3 regions of the Desulfothermus naphthae genome follow, and region 3 is predicted to be linked to each of the others. Evidence: riboswitches for the same ligand, from Rfam matches in the RefSeq annotation. Region 3 holds a riboswitch; each other region holds the start of a gene.
What was found. A riboswitch is a leader RNA that binds a small molecule or an ion and turns the genes downstream of it on or off. The one in region 3 is predicted to bind cobalamin.

Region 1 (4,889 bases), on a different contig from region 3:
GTGTAAACTACAGACCTAGAGTGTTTGGTATTATTAGAACCACTTAAATCTGCTGATCCTCCAATTAGTTCTGGAAGGTTAGATGCCAGTTTATCCAAGATAATCCCTGATGCCTTTCTTGTGGCAATATCTTTTTTATCTTTTAAAAATTCTTCTATGTATTTTTCAAAAACCTCAGTAAAATTTGGTGGAAGTTCTCTATTTATCCTCCTTAAAAATTCCTTTGCATCTTCAGGATATAGATTTTTATACTTCTCAAACTCTTTATTCCAGTTATCTTCTAATTTTTTACCTTTTTCCCTTGCATCCCAGGCCTTATATATATGTTCTGGAATCTCAAAAGGTGGATATTTCCAGCCCAGATTTTTTTTAGCAGCCTCAACCTCTTCTTCCCCCAGGGGAGCTCCATGGGTCTTTTCACTTCCAGCAAGATTAGGTGAACCAAATCCAATCTGGGTCTTAAAACAAATTATAGATGGTCTATCTAACTCTTTTCTGGCCAAATCAATTGCCCTATAAATTTCATCTGGATTGTGTCCATCAACATCACATATTACATGCCATCCATAAGATTCAAATCTCTTTTTTATATCTTCTGTAAACCATTTATCAGTAGGTCCATCAATAGTAATTCCATTATCATCATAAAGGGCTATTAATTTCCCGAGTCCCCAGGTGCCAGCAAGGGAACATGTTTCATGGGATATACCTTCCATAAGGCATCCATCACCTAAGAGCACATATGTGTAATGATCTATAATTTTAGCATCATGTTTATTAAAAGTAGCTGCAAAGATCTTTTCAGCCAATGCCATTCCAACTGCATTGGCAAGTCCCTGTCCAAGGGGACCGGTAGTTGTCTCCACCCCTGAGGTAACACCATATTCAGGATGACCTGGTGTCTTTGATCCAAGTTGCCTAAAATTTTTTATATCCTCTATGGTCAAATCATATCCTGTTAAATGCAGAACAGAATATAAAAGCATAGATGCGTGACCATTAGATAAAATGACCCTATCCCTGTTTGGCCATTTTGGATTTTGAGGATTATGTCTGACAAAATCCCTCCACAATACTTCTGCAATATCTGCCATTCCCATGGGTGCTCCAGGATGTCCTGAATTGGCATTCTCTATAGCATCCATGGATAAGGCCCTTATTGCATTTGCAAGCTCTCTTCTACTAATCATTATCCCCCCTCGAAATAAGCCTAGACCCCTTATTAAATAAAAAAAATAACCTTAAACTTCTTGACCTTTCAGACTTTGACATATAAAGAGAAATCCTAAGAGTCAACCTCTTTTTCACCCATTTGAAAAGTGATTACTTAAACTAGTTCATGGAGTCTTTATGCAACAAAAATTTATTTTATCACCTTCACTCCTCTCATGTGATTTTGCCAATCTTGAGCAGGAATTAAAAGGCCTTGAGGAGGCAGATATAAAATGGGTCCATTGGGATGTTATGGATGGACACTTTGTCCCCAATATCACTCTAGGGCCACCAATTATTAAAAAATGCAGGCCTAGAACATCCCTTTTTTTTGATGTACATCTCATGATTGAAAATCCTGAATTATACCTTAAAGATTTCAAAGAGGCTGGTGCTGATCTCCTCTGTGTCCATGCTGAGGCGTGTATCCATTTAGATTCTGTTGTAACAAAGATATCAGAGCTTGGGATAAAACCAGCAGTAGCCCTAAATCCACATACTCCGCTAAAAATAATTGAATATATCTTGCCAAAACTTTACATGGTCCTTATAATGAGTGTAAATCCAGGATTTGGAGGACAAAAATTTATCCCATATTCTATCCAGAAAATAAAAAAACTGAAAAAAATGATTGACCAGGCGGGGCTGGATACCCTGATTCAGGTTGATGGAGGAGTTACTCTAGAAAATGTAAAGTCCATTGTTGAGGCAGGCGCAAATGTGGTTGTATCTGGCTCTGCATTTTTCAAACATCCACCATATAAAAAAAGACATAGAGAGTTTATAGAAGCTATTTTAAAAAAATAAAAAAAGGATATGGTTATGAAAAAAATCATATGCATAATTTTATTTGTTCTTCTGGGAATAAATAAGGCAATAGGAGGTGGAAAGATGATAATTAAAAGCAATTCCTATCCAGATGAAGGGATGATGCCCAAAAAATATGTAATGAAGACCATTGGTGGCCAAAACATATCCCCGGAATTTAGATGGGAAAATGCACCAGAAAACACAAAATCCTTTGCATTAATTATGGTTGACCCTCATCCAATTGCCAGAAACTGGCTTCATTGGGCAGTTATCAATATTCCCAAAGATTTTAATAAAATAGAAGAAGGTTTTTCTCTATCAAACAAATGTGCATCTTGCAGGGAACTTATAAATTCTTTTGGATTTAAGGGATATGGTGGACCTCAACCACCCAGGGGCACGGGCAAACATCCTTATGTAACAACCATATATGCCCTTGACTGTGAAAAAATAGATATTCGTGACAATCCCTCTTATGAAGAGTTGACAGATGTAATATCTTCACATATTTTAGATAAAGCCAGTTATACTGGTTATTTTGAACAAAAATAGATTTATGTCAGACTATCTTAAGAGATTAAATAGTTATTTTAACTATGCGGATTATGGGGAATTTAACAGGTTGAGAAGATATTTTTAAGTCAAGAGAAAGATTTTTTGTTTTTCTCCTATCTTTTTGCTTGACAATACCACAATTTCTTGATTTAAACTCACATCCAAAAAAGGATTTAGGTGCCTTTATAAGGCTTAAAAGGGAAGCTGGTGAAAATCCAGCACCGGCCCGCGGCTGTGAAAAGGGGACGAAAGCCACATAAATGCCACTGGGAGATAAGATGCTCCTGGGAAGGCGTGGCTCGCCCTGTTGAATTTCCGAGGAGGGAATTCTATTCAACGGGGCGAGTCCTGTTGAATATCCTTAAGATAAGGTTATTCAACAGGGCGAGTAGGATGATCCTTTGAGTCAGAAGACCTGCCTAAATCTGGTGAAACATACCCTTATGGGAAAGGGGTGTGTTTTTATAAGGCTGAGGATAAAACGGGAATCCCCAGCCCGAGAATAATCGGGCCGGGGATTTTTTTATGGTGGGGAGTTTATATATTGGAAGAATATTCAGACAATGTATTTAATGAAGAAGAAGAGCTGATACAACGTGCTATATCTTTGATCCATAAGGATTTTAATAAAGAATTGACACTGGAAAAAGTGGCCAGGGAGTGTGGCTTTAGTAAGTTTTATTTTTCAAGGATTTTTAAAAAATATACAGGAAAAAATTTTAAAATATATCTCATCGAGCTCAGGATAAACAGGGCAAAGGAGCTTCTTATGCATTCAAAACTCCCCATATCTCAAATATGTTATGAAACAGGATTTAATGATCTGTCCTATTTTAGCAGGGTATTCAAAAAAATAGTGGGCCTTAGCCCTTCTGAATTTAGACAAAGGATAAAGGATGATGGTAAGCCAGTTAGGAAATAAAAATTAAAGGAGGTAAGCAATGATGATGGAAATTTTAAAGGATTTATGGAGGGATGAGAGCGGGGCAACAGCAGTAGAATATGGTTTAATAGCAGGGATAATGGCTGCTGCCTTGGTCACAGTTCTTTATGCTTTTAAAGATAAGTTAACAAGCCTTTTTGGTAATATTAATCTGAAGATACAGGATGCTTCGGATAACGTGCAGAATCCCCCCAACATAAATGGAGGTTAATAAACAAAGTATGACGAGAAAACCATGGAAAATTTAAAGGAATTATGGAGAGATGAGAGCAGAGCAACAGCAGTAGACTATGGCTTAATAGCAGGGATAACGGCTGCGGCTATGGTAGCAGTTATTGGTACTTTTAGAAAGAGCTTAACAGAGCTTTTTGACGCAATTACTGGTAAAATGGATGAGGCGCAAGGTGAACTCCAGACAGGACATCCTATTCCCCTAAGATTACCTTATTAAAAAGGAGGTAAAAAAGGAGGTAATATTGCTCTCCAAGACCTTAGTTGTTGAATTAATCTTAATTATTGCCATAACCTTTGACTGCATTAAAGGAATAATCCCTAACTGGCTTACCATTTCTTCCATATTGCTGGCAATAGGATATAGAGGCTTAGCATTGTATTATCAAGAAGGGATTTTGTGTGTTCAGCCTGTTCTGTCAGGGGCAATAATAGGCGGCTGCACAATGATCATTCCTTTTTTACTTGGTGGAATAGGTGGAGGGGATGTTAAACTTATGATGGCAATTGGTGCATGGCTTGGCCCATCAGAGGTGGTCAATGTAGCTATTTATAGCTTTATATGTGGAGCATTGATTGCCTTGTTTTTTATAATTTTTAAAAAAACAGGTCTTCATTTAAAAAATGTATGGTATGATATTTTAACGCTATTTTTAACCCGCACTCGGCCACCTGTAAATCAAGATAGGGTCTATTTCCCTTTTTCTGTAGCCATTGGAGCTGGATTTTTAATATATCTTTTTAAAGGAGGTGTAGTGTAGGTGGCTTCAAAGATACAGAGACAAAAGGGAAGTGTTGTGATTGAATTTGCCCTTCTTCTGCCCCTGCTCCTTTTGATTTTGGGACTTATTATAGATTATGGATGGTATTTTACTAACTGGATTCAGCTTACAAATGCAGTCTCTGCAGGTGCAAGGGCTGGAATAAAGGCAGAAGAAGGAGAAAATCCAAAAGATTTGGCTAAAGATGTAGTAAATAATAATTTCTGGGATTCATTGCAAGAGCTGAGGGCAGAAGTAAAGGACTCACCATCTCCACGCAGGATCACAGTCACAGCAACTTATAAATATACACCACTCATGGGGCCTTTTACTGAATCTCTTGTTCCACAGACCATCAAAACCAGTGCAACCATGGT
Region 2 (4,889 bases), 480 kb from region 3:
TATTATTTATCAAAACCAGAAATACCAGAATATTTTTTAAAAGTGGAGGAGTAAATGAAATACAAAACTATTTTTCTTCTATCTATTGTAACCCTTTACTTACTATCCGCCAGGTTATTTGCCCTGACGCTAAAAGAAAAGGTTATATTCAAGGGATCTCCCCCTGAAGGTTATGTATTGATTGCTGAATCTGTTGTCCCATCCCCAAATTTACAACATATTGGATTTGTGTGTAGATCAAAGGACAAAAAAACAATGGTAGCAGTGGTTGATGGAAAAAAGACCATTGAATTTTCTAATATAGCCAAAGGATATCCTCGTTTTTCCCCTGATGGAAAGGATTTTTTAGTTCTGGGAAAAATAAAAGATAAGGTATACGTGCTTCATAATAATAAATTGTCCCAAGGATTTGATGAAATTTTCAAAGCCCAGTTTACTCCAGATGGAAAAAAAATAGTATTTATTGCAATTCAAGGTGGCAGGGAATTTTTAATCGAAAATGGAAAACCCTGGAAAGACTACAAAGCCATAGCTGAAAGAATATCCCCTGTTATTAGTAGTGATTCCAAAAAGATAGCAATTGTAGCCTTAAAAGACAACGGTAAATCCACAATCTCTGTAAACAACAAGGAACTGGGAGAATATGATCTTGTTTTAAAACCCAATTTTAGCCCTGATTCTAAACACATTGCATATCCAATTAAAAAAAATGGTAAATTTAGCGTGGTTTTGGATGGTAAAATAATAGGGGGTTCTTATGATGAAGTAAAACACATAGTATTTAGTCCAGATTCAAAACACCTTGCTTTTGTTGCTAAGGTTGGAATGAATTTTTTTGCTGTTATAGATGGAAAAAGTTCTGATAAATATCAATATGTAGGCACTGTAATTTTTTCAGATGACGGAAAACACTGGGCATATATGGTATATGAAAACCAAAAAATGTTCATTGTACTAGATGGGAAAAAGGGACCAAAATTAGACCAGATTGGTCCGTATTTTTTTTCAAAGAACAATGATCTGTTATATATGGGGGTGAAAAACTCCAAAGGAGCGATATTCATTAATAATAAGCCTCAAAAATTCTATGATTCAGTTGGATTACCTGTTGTATCAAATGATGGAAAACATATAGCTTATAGAGCAAGATCCGGCAAAAAATGGTTTTTAGTTTTAGACAAAAAAGAAGGAAAAAAGTATGATTTCATCAGACGACCTAAATTCTCCAACAATGGAAAACATGTTGCCTACATAGCAGTAAAAAGTAAAAAATATTTTATTGTATTGGATAATATTGAAGGGAAAAAATATCCATGGACAGATTTTCCTTATTTTTCCAAAGATGGTAATCACATGGCATATGTTGCAAGTGATGGGAAAAATATGTTTATGGTAGTAGATGGGGTAGAAGCAAAGGAGAAATTTTTCGGATATTTAAAAGGACTACCTTTACTTTTTCACAAAAATTGCATCACTGGGCAAGCAATTAGATTACCAGGACCTAAATTTTATGTGGTAGAAACGTGTTTTTAAATAAAGGGGAGATATCATCTCCCCTCAAATCTTTAATGGAGATGTATCCCATTGTCCTTTGCTGCATCTTTTACGTGCTCTACAAATATTTTTACTATTTCAGGATTTTCACCAAGTCCTTCTAAAATTGGATAGACCTTAATTCCCTTTGATTCCATAATAGACTTCCAGGAATCTTTTTCAGGACCTGCCATATCGTTGTTGGCATGGTCTCCTGCCACCATCATAAGGGGTTTTAACACAACTCTTTTGACCTTTGAGTGTATAAGTGCAGATATAACATCATCTAAAGAAGGAAAGCCTTCTACCGTTCCTATAAAAACTGGTACTTTATACATTCGCCTCATTGTATTCTGAAGCTGTGCATAAACTCCAGTTGAAAAATACTCATTTCCATGTCCCATATAGACCAAGGCAGCATGCTTTTTCTTTGCATATTCTACGTCTTTTTTTAGAGCCTTTGCTGTTTCGTTAATATCTTCATTATAATCGTGATTTACACCCCACATTCCAGTTAAAGGACGTCCAACTACGAGTTTTTCAAAAGGTATATACTTCTTCTTAATAGTCTTTATTGCAGTTAAACCATCAACATAGGAACATAGATCCATAAATTCTTCACCTGCATAAAAATGAGTGGGTTGCACAATAATTGTTCTGTACCCTTCGTCTTGCAGCTCAGCAATAGCTGCGAGAGGTCCTTTTACATAAAAAATATCTTTTGGTATATCCTCTCTATTTATCCACTCTGGATCAGTTTGCCTTTTATGCCAGATGTTCCGTATAATATTTGAAGTAAAGGCCATTTTTACTTTTGCAGTAGGAAATTCCTTTTTGATTGCATTTCTAATATTGAGCAGTGATCTTAGTGCCTCTGGATAGGTAGTACCAAAGGCCGCCACAACAATACCAATTTTGTTTTTTTGATGTTCCATAGCAAACCCTCTACTCAAAATTAATGTGGATAAAATCATAGCTGCTAAAAAGATTTTTAAAAACCGCATAACAATACCTCCTTTTAATAAAAATTTAAAAATAAAAAAACCCTTTAACTGGATAAAATTCCAGTTAAAGGGTTGCACCCGAATTTTCTTCACCCTTCATTGCCTGATTTGTCCTCAGCACTCAGGCATCTATTTGTGTGGCAGGTCTTCTGACTCCAGGATCATCCTACTTGCCCTGTTGAATTAAGGATATTCAACAGGACTCGCCCCTTTCGGGCGAGCTGCACCTTCCCACAGAACACCTCTTAGAGGTGCTCGGTAGTGGTATATTGCAGCTTTCGTCCCCTGTCACAGCGGCCGGGACCGTGCCAGATTTTCACTGGCTTCCCTTTTAAGCCCTTTTGGACACCACACGTCAAGCTTTTAATTTTTTATTTTTAAATAGTCAATAATTAACTAAAGGTTTCATTAAAATTTGACAATTTTATCACTTAGATTTTAATATTTCCTGGACTAAAAAAATGGAGGACAAAAATGGTAATAGCAATTGATTCCCACATGCATGGAGATATATTATTAAAACAAGATATGGACTTCCCAGCCAAGTATCGTGATAATAACATAGGAGGAATAATCTGGTCATATAATGAAAACATACATGACCCTGCAGATTATATCATTTACTGGGATTATCTAAAAAATATAGCTGATGAATTATCTAAAAAAAATTCACCTTTTTATTACAAGATAGGAATTCATCCAAGAACCATTTGCCAGGAGCTAAAAAACACTAAAAAACTTACAACAGAAATAAAAAAGGCCTTAGAAACCCATATGAAAAATCCTAAGTGTCTTGGAATTGGGGAAATAGGATTGGATGGAGATGAGGAAATTCAAGAAAAAATACTTATTGAACAACTTAATTGGTGTGTTAATTATTTACCAGAAAACAAGAGAATTGGTATTCATACCCCAAGAAAAAATAAATACAAAATAACTCAAAATATATTAGATATTTTAAATGATTATAAATCCCTTTATCAACAGATAGTAATTGATCATGTTGAATTAAATACAATTGATCTTGTAAAAAAAATTAACGTCCAAATAGGAATTACATTACAAAAAGGAAAATCTACCAAAGAGGATATAGCAAAATTAGTTAATAATAATTTATATGATATAAATAAAGTAATGCTAAATAGCGATAGCGGGAAAATTATATCCAGACCATATATTGACTTTGTTACTGGAAAATATCTTAAACCAGAGGAAAAATCCAAATTATTAAAACATAACATAATCTCATTTTATAATTTAGAAGAACACTTATCTTAACAAAAAAATGAGATTGAACTAAAGCTTATTGAAAATGTGTCAGAAAATTTTGAAATAAAAAATTGAACTTCAATCTTGAAAAAATATGACATAACGTATAAGAATAAACATTATTTATTGGTTTTGGCTCTTTATGTTTCACCTTTAACAAGAGAGTGGAAAGTGATGAAAGAATTTGTTGAAAAGCTTGTGAAGGAAATTGTGGACAGGCCAGAAGAGGTAATTGTAGAAGAAAATCTGGAAAATAAACGAATGCCTCTTCTAGAGTTAAAAGTAGCTAAACAGGACATGGGTAAGGTGATAGGTAAAAGGGGTAAGATGATAGAGGCACTTAGAGTCCTGCTTGCCGCAGCTTCTAAAAAACAAAATAAAGAATATCAACTCATAGTTGTGGATCAGGACTAAATGACGCAAAAAAAGATTGTGGTTCTGGGGACAGCATCTCAGGTCCCCACCACCTTTAGAAACCATGTGGGACTTTTTCTAAGGTGGGAAAATGAAGATTTTTTATTTGACCCAGGCGAGGGAACCCAAAGACAGATAATAAGATTTAAAGTCCCAATAAATAGAATAAAAAAAATATTTATTTCCCATTTTCATGGAGACCATTGTCTTGGACTTCCAGGGATAATTCAAAGGCTTTCATTAAACCAAATAAACCATCCAGTAGAAATTATCTATCCAAAGGAGGGAGAGCTTTTTTTAAGAAATTTAATCAATGCTGCAATATTTCACAACAATCTGGAATTAATCTTTTGTCCAATTGAACATGATGGCAAAATAAGTGTTTCAGGTGAGGTATTAATTGAGGCCTACAAACTGGACCATGGGATAGATTGCTATGGCTTTAGAATATCTGACCCTCTCAAATGGAATGTAATCCCATCAAAACTCCCTAAAGACCTACCAAAAGAGGCCATTGGTGAGCTAAAAAATAGAGGAATGATTGAATTTAAAGGACAAAAGGTCTTTTTACAACAAGTAGCGGTTCCCAAAAAAAGACAAATTTTTTCTTATATTATGGATACACGGATTTGCGATTCAGCCTATAAAATCGCAGATAGTGCAGATATT
Region 3 (4,889 bases):
AATAATTAAAAATCCTAAATATGGTCGGGGTAAGGCACTAAACCCTTGCATAGATTGTAAGATATACATGTTTAAGAAAGTCAAAGAACTTATGCCCTTATTCAACGCAAAGTTTATTATCACTGGAGAAGTTGTTGGGCAAAGGCCCATGTCTCAGCGACAGGATTCTATGAATATAATTATTCGGGAGTCCAAGACAAATGAATTTCTGCTAAGGCCCCTTAGCGCAAAAAATTTAAAGCCAACCAGGGTGGAGGAAGAAGGTATTGTTGATAGGTCAAAATTATTAGATATTCGGGGTAGGTCCAGAAAAAGACAACTTGACTTGGCAAAGCAATTTCACATTATGAAAATTCCTACACCTGCTGGTGGTTGTCTATTAACAGATCCGCAAATGGCTAAACGATTTAAACCTATATTTAATAATAAAAAATCACTTACTTCAAATGATTTTCTTCTTGTGAGATATGGGAGACAATTTTGGTCAGATAAATATTGGTTTATAGTAGGACGAAATCATGAGGACAATTTAAAACTACTCAAACTCGCTAATGAATCCGATTATATCTTTAAACTTATAGATATCCCAGGACCAATAGGAATTGGTAGATCAGAAGAATCTAAGTGGCCAACAGAATTGATAATTTCTGCTGCAAAGTTAATTGTATGGTATTCAAAGGCCAGGGTAAAGAAAGGACCTCTAAATATTCATCTGCACAGAGGATCTATGGTAGAGGAATTCCAGATATTACCGGATAATAAAAAACCAACATTATGGCGTGGTCCTCTTTAGTTTTCTACTTATTGAATAATTACTTTTTTTATTTTAAAAGGGACCTGAATTCGCCATAAGGGAGGATTATTTTTTTTTACGAATCCAGGTCCTATATGAAAGAGTGCTATGGGCCTAAAATTCTATTACGTATCTAACGGAGGAAATAACACCTTCAGTATCGTCTATATTCCCTTCATAATCATCATTCATATATTGCACGTCCAAGGAAACATGGCTGAATTCTGTTACTTTAAATTTGACATATCCTTCAACTACCTGGGTATTATCTACATCAGCATCATCACAACCATCAAGATAGGCATATCCAATTCCTATTTCATCATCTTCTCTTCCCCATAATTTTCCATTGATGTTAATTCCCCCTGAATACATAGTATCAAAATCTACTTTTGCATCGTCATCTTGCCATCCAAACCTAAAAAATACACCAAAAAGTTCTCCTATTTTTTGATCTGCTGAAATTCCCATTCCCTGATATTTCTCTTCTGAGTTATCCCATCCCTCGAACTCTTCTGAAGTAATATAACCTATTACCCTATAATTACCTTCACCAACAGGTGTATTTAAACTACATCCAATTTCACCACCATAGTAGTTATAAGATTTTGTATCATTCTCATCTTGTGTTTCCCATTTATCAGTTTTTGAGTCCATGGCCAGGGCCTTGAGATAAAAATTTTTATAAGAAAGTTCAACTACACCGCCTGAATCGTAGGATGGCAAATTCAATAAAGGATTGTTGACAAATACTTCATTCATAAATTGACTCAATTCATCATTGGCAAATTCATTTTCATCTAAATATCCTGTTGAATCAATGATACCAATGGTACCGGATAAGGAAATATCTTCGGTTAAATTAAATGTATGTTTATACCAAGCCTCTAATAAATAATCTCTACTTCTGCCATTGATGTCTTCTACATCGTCTTCTAGGTCATCTGCATATGAGGCCAGTATAAATGGGGATTTATCATGTAAACTATTACCTGATGCATAACTTAGAGTAACCTGAAATTCATCTATGTCAGTTGGATGAAGATTAAAGCCAATATCTGCAGCAATAGCACCTCTCCCAAGGGAATCATCATTATCTTCAGAATCATAATCAAGATACTGATATGTGCCTGCTATGGACACATCCAGAGACAGTTGTTTGGTGATGTCATAACCGTAGACATAACTTTTAAAACCAGTTAATACAGAAAACACTAATGCGACCAAAAAGATTTTTTTGTGTGTCATAAATACCTCCTCCTTTGATTTTTTGTGTTATTTGTTAAACTAAAATGTTACTATACCATGTTTATAAAAAAATCAACTAAATTTATATATAAAAATAAAAAAATCCCTGAGAATTATAATTCTCCGGGATTTCCCGTTTTTATCCCTTTCTATAAAATATTACCCCTTTTCCCGAGGGTATATTTTTTTCAGGCAGGTCTTCTGACTCTAAGGATCCTCCTACTCACCACGCCTTCCCACCAACCACCTAAGATTAAATCTTAGGGGCCTTGGCAGTGGCATATCTGTGGCTTTCGTCCCCTTATTACAGCCGCGGGCCGGTTCCGGATTTTCACCGGATTCCCTTTTAAGCCTTAAATCGGCACCTGATGGAGGGCTTTATATTTTATCTTTATTTTTTTGTCAACCTCTATAAAAATTTTGTAAATTATCTCTTGTCAGGGAACTCTTTTGTGTATAAAATTTCTTTTCATTTTACATTAAAGTAGGCCCTTTTGATGATTGTTTTACATCCATAATAAAGGTGTTTTTGTTTCAGAGATTGGGAGAAAATTTTTTTATGAAAAAGACCAGACTTAGTAGAAGAGAGTTTTTATTTGGTTTTAAACACAGATTTTCTTTGGAACCCACTCATTACACATCTATTGTTCATGGCCCTGGAAAAAAAGCTGACGAGTTTTTAAACCAGGGAAAATACCTTGATGCCAAAGAAATTTATTTAGAAATACTTAAAAATAATCCAGATAATTTAGTGGTTCGTCAAAAATTAGCCTATTGTTATTATAAGCTAGGAGATATACAAAAGGCTCTGAAGGAATTTTTAGAACTGAGGAAAAGAGGAGTAAAGAATAATTTTTTATCTCTTTATTTAGGACTTTGTTTTGCATATATGGATGATATGGAAAATGCCATTAATTCTTTAAAAAAATTTTTTGACATTACCAAACCAATTGTACAAAGGGCAATAAATCTACAAATTGCACTTTATGATTCCAACATGGCAAAAAAGGAAGACTTGATCGACTCTATTGAGCAAGCCATAAAAGAACAAAGTAAAATGGAAAGTACCTTAAATAATAAGTAGAAATATTTAAGTCACACCTTTATAAAATACATTTAAGTCAAAAAAGTTAGGAGTTAAGGAGGATAAATGAAGAGTTTATCAATTCTAAAAAAGATTGCAAAAAAGATCGCCTCATTGGATAATAGAGTTGTAGAAGTTTTTATACATTCTGATTTTCCAAAGGATCCTTTAAAGGATGATGAAGTATATTTTGTGTGTCATTTGTTAGATCCAGAAATTACACACGATTTAAACGTATTTAATGAGAAAGGTACAATGTGGTCTCTTGAAATATTAGATAAATTATCTCCTTTTTTAGAAGAAATTAATTTCATTCCTGAGGTTATAATTATGCCTTTTAATTACAAACTTTACTTACAAGGAGAATACGGTAAATATTATATTACTCTTTATTTAAAAGAAGGATACACACCTGTTTTGGATGCAGCAGATCAGTTTCTCAAGGAAAAATACTAAATTTTTATTAATGAGAATTTTCTTTCTCTAATTGCTGTTTTACCCTGTATATACCAGATCCGACCATGGTAATTAAAAATATAATTATTCCGAGTACACCAAAAAATCCCTGAATAGTAGAGTGACTCATATTTTCTAAAAGCTCAATTAAGGTATGCATATATAATTCCTCCTTATCTTGCATATAGGGGACATATGTAATAAAAACCTACCTTCAATTTTATGGGAGAGTTCTCTTTTACTGCTCCGAGGATTTTCTTTATCCAGGGTTCTTTTTTCTGGGGACCTTCAACTGTCCCTATTTTCTCCGATATATTGCACATTTTTTTTAATATTTCCATAGCTTTGTCCATATTTCCCAGATAATCAACAAGACCCAGTTGTTTTGCCTGCATCCCTGTAAATACCCTTCCATCGGCCAAGGATAAAACCTTCTTCTTATCCAATTTCCGTCCCCTTGAGACAGCTTCTATAAACTGATTATGTAAATTTTCAATTAATTTTTTTATATATTTTTTTTGTTCTGGAGTTAATTTTTTAAAAGGAGATCCTACCATTTTGAATTTGCCAGTTGCAATAGACTGATCTTCCACTCCTACCTTTTTTAAAAGTCCTTTAATTGATATTAAATTTGCAACAACCCCTATACTACCTGTTATTGTCCCTGGATTTGCTACAATGACCCTGGCTGCACAGCTAATGTAATAGGCTCCTGAAGCAGCTACACTTCCCATCGATACCACAACTGGCTTTACTTTATTTAAGTTAATTACAGCCTCATATATTTCTTGAGAAGGAGCCACCACTCCTCCAGGAGAATCTATTCTTAAGATTACTCCAACTATATTTTTATTTTTTTTTAAAGCATTTATCCAGTCTATATATTTTCTGGAGTCTGTTATAGTTCCAGAAATATTCACAACTCCAATCTTTTTTACTGACAAAAAAGGTATAGAAAATTTGTCTTTTAAAATTGAAAAAAAGGCCATGGTGCAAAATAAGAGCACCACAGCCAAGGTTATCAAAAATAAGCCAAAGATGAATGGGTGTCTCTGACTGAATTTGGGTTTATTATTCTGCATTTTCCAATTTTTGTTTTATGAGATCACCTAAATTAGATCCAGCCTCTTTTTTCCGTTTTTTCTCTTCTTCAATCTTTCTCTTGGCTTCATCTTCCAAATATTGTTTGATTGAGAGGCCAAGTCTTCTTTCTTCTGCACTCACCCTAATTACCTTTGCTGTAACTTCCTGTCCAACCTTATAGAGTTCATTTGCGTCCTGGATCTTTTTATCACTTGCCTCTGAAAT

Region 1: another riboswitch for cobalamin. It lies ahead of ACYQ1E_RS12915 (helix-turn-helix domain-containing protein); the one in region 3 lies ahead of ACYQ1E_RS03420 (carbohydrate porin).
Region 2: another riboswitch for cobalamin. It lies ahead of ACYQ1E_RS01090 (sirohydrochlorin cobaltochelatase); the one in region 3 lies ahead of ACYQ1E_RS03420 (carbohydrate porin).

The regions. Positions count from the first base shown of each region.
Region 1 is NZ_BAAHYQ010000003.1:290,850-295,738, forward strand. It holds gene tkt (transketolase) at 1-1,190, opposite strand, end outside; gene rpe (ribulose-phosphate 3-epimerase) at 1,351-2,019, shown strand; gene ACYQ1E_RS12910 (YbhB/YbcL family Raf kinase inhibitor-like protein) at 2,035-2,574, shown strand; cobalamin riboswitch at 2,736-3,014, shown strand; gene ACYQ1E_RS12915 (helix-turn-helix domain-containing protein) at 3,122-3,499, shown strand; gene ACYQ1E_RS12920 (Flp family type IVb pilin) at 3,519-3,731, shown strand; gene ACYQ1E_RS12925 (Flp family type IVb pilin) at 3,756-3,971, shown strand; gene ACYQ1E_RS12930 (A24 family peptidase) at 3,997-4,512, shown strand; gene ACYQ1E_RS12935 (TadE/TadG family type IV pilus assembly protein) at 4,513-4,889, shown strand, end outside.
Region 2 is NZ_BAAHYQ010000001.1:231,909-236,797, forward strand. It holds gene ACYQ1E_RS01080 (EAL domain-containing protein) at 1-54, shown strand, start outside; gene ACYQ1E_RS01085 (TolB-like translocation protein) at 55-1,533, shown strand; gene ACYQ1E_RS01090 (sirohydrochlorin cobaltochelatase) at 1,566-2,537, opposite strand; cobalamin riboswitch at 2,660-2,905, opposite strand; gene ACYQ1E_RS01095 (TatD family hydrolase) at 3,012-3,815, shown strand; gene ACYQ1E_RS01100 (KH domain-containing protein) at 3,981-4,220, shown strand; gene rnz (ribonuclease Z) at 4,221-4,889, shown strand, end outside.
Region 3 is NZ_BAAHYQ010000001.1:711,151-716,039, reverse strand. It holds gene ACYQ1E_RS03425 (tRNA(5-methylaminomethyl-2-thiouridylate) methyltransferase) at 1-793, shown strand, start outside; gene ACYQ1E_RS03420 (carbohydrate porin) at 908-2,041, opposite strand; cobalamin riboswitch at 2,216-2,425, opposite strand; gene ACYQ1E_RS03415 (tetratricopeptide repeat protein) at 2,601-3,125, shown strand; gene ACYQ1E_RS03410 (hypothetical protein) at 3,192-3,581, shown strand; gene ACYQ1E_RS03405 (hypothetical protein) at 3,589-3,741, opposite strand; gene sppA (signal peptide peptidase SppA) at 3,755-4,570, opposite strand; gene ACYQ1E_RS03395 (30S ribosomal protein S1) at 4,653-4,889, opposite strand, start outside.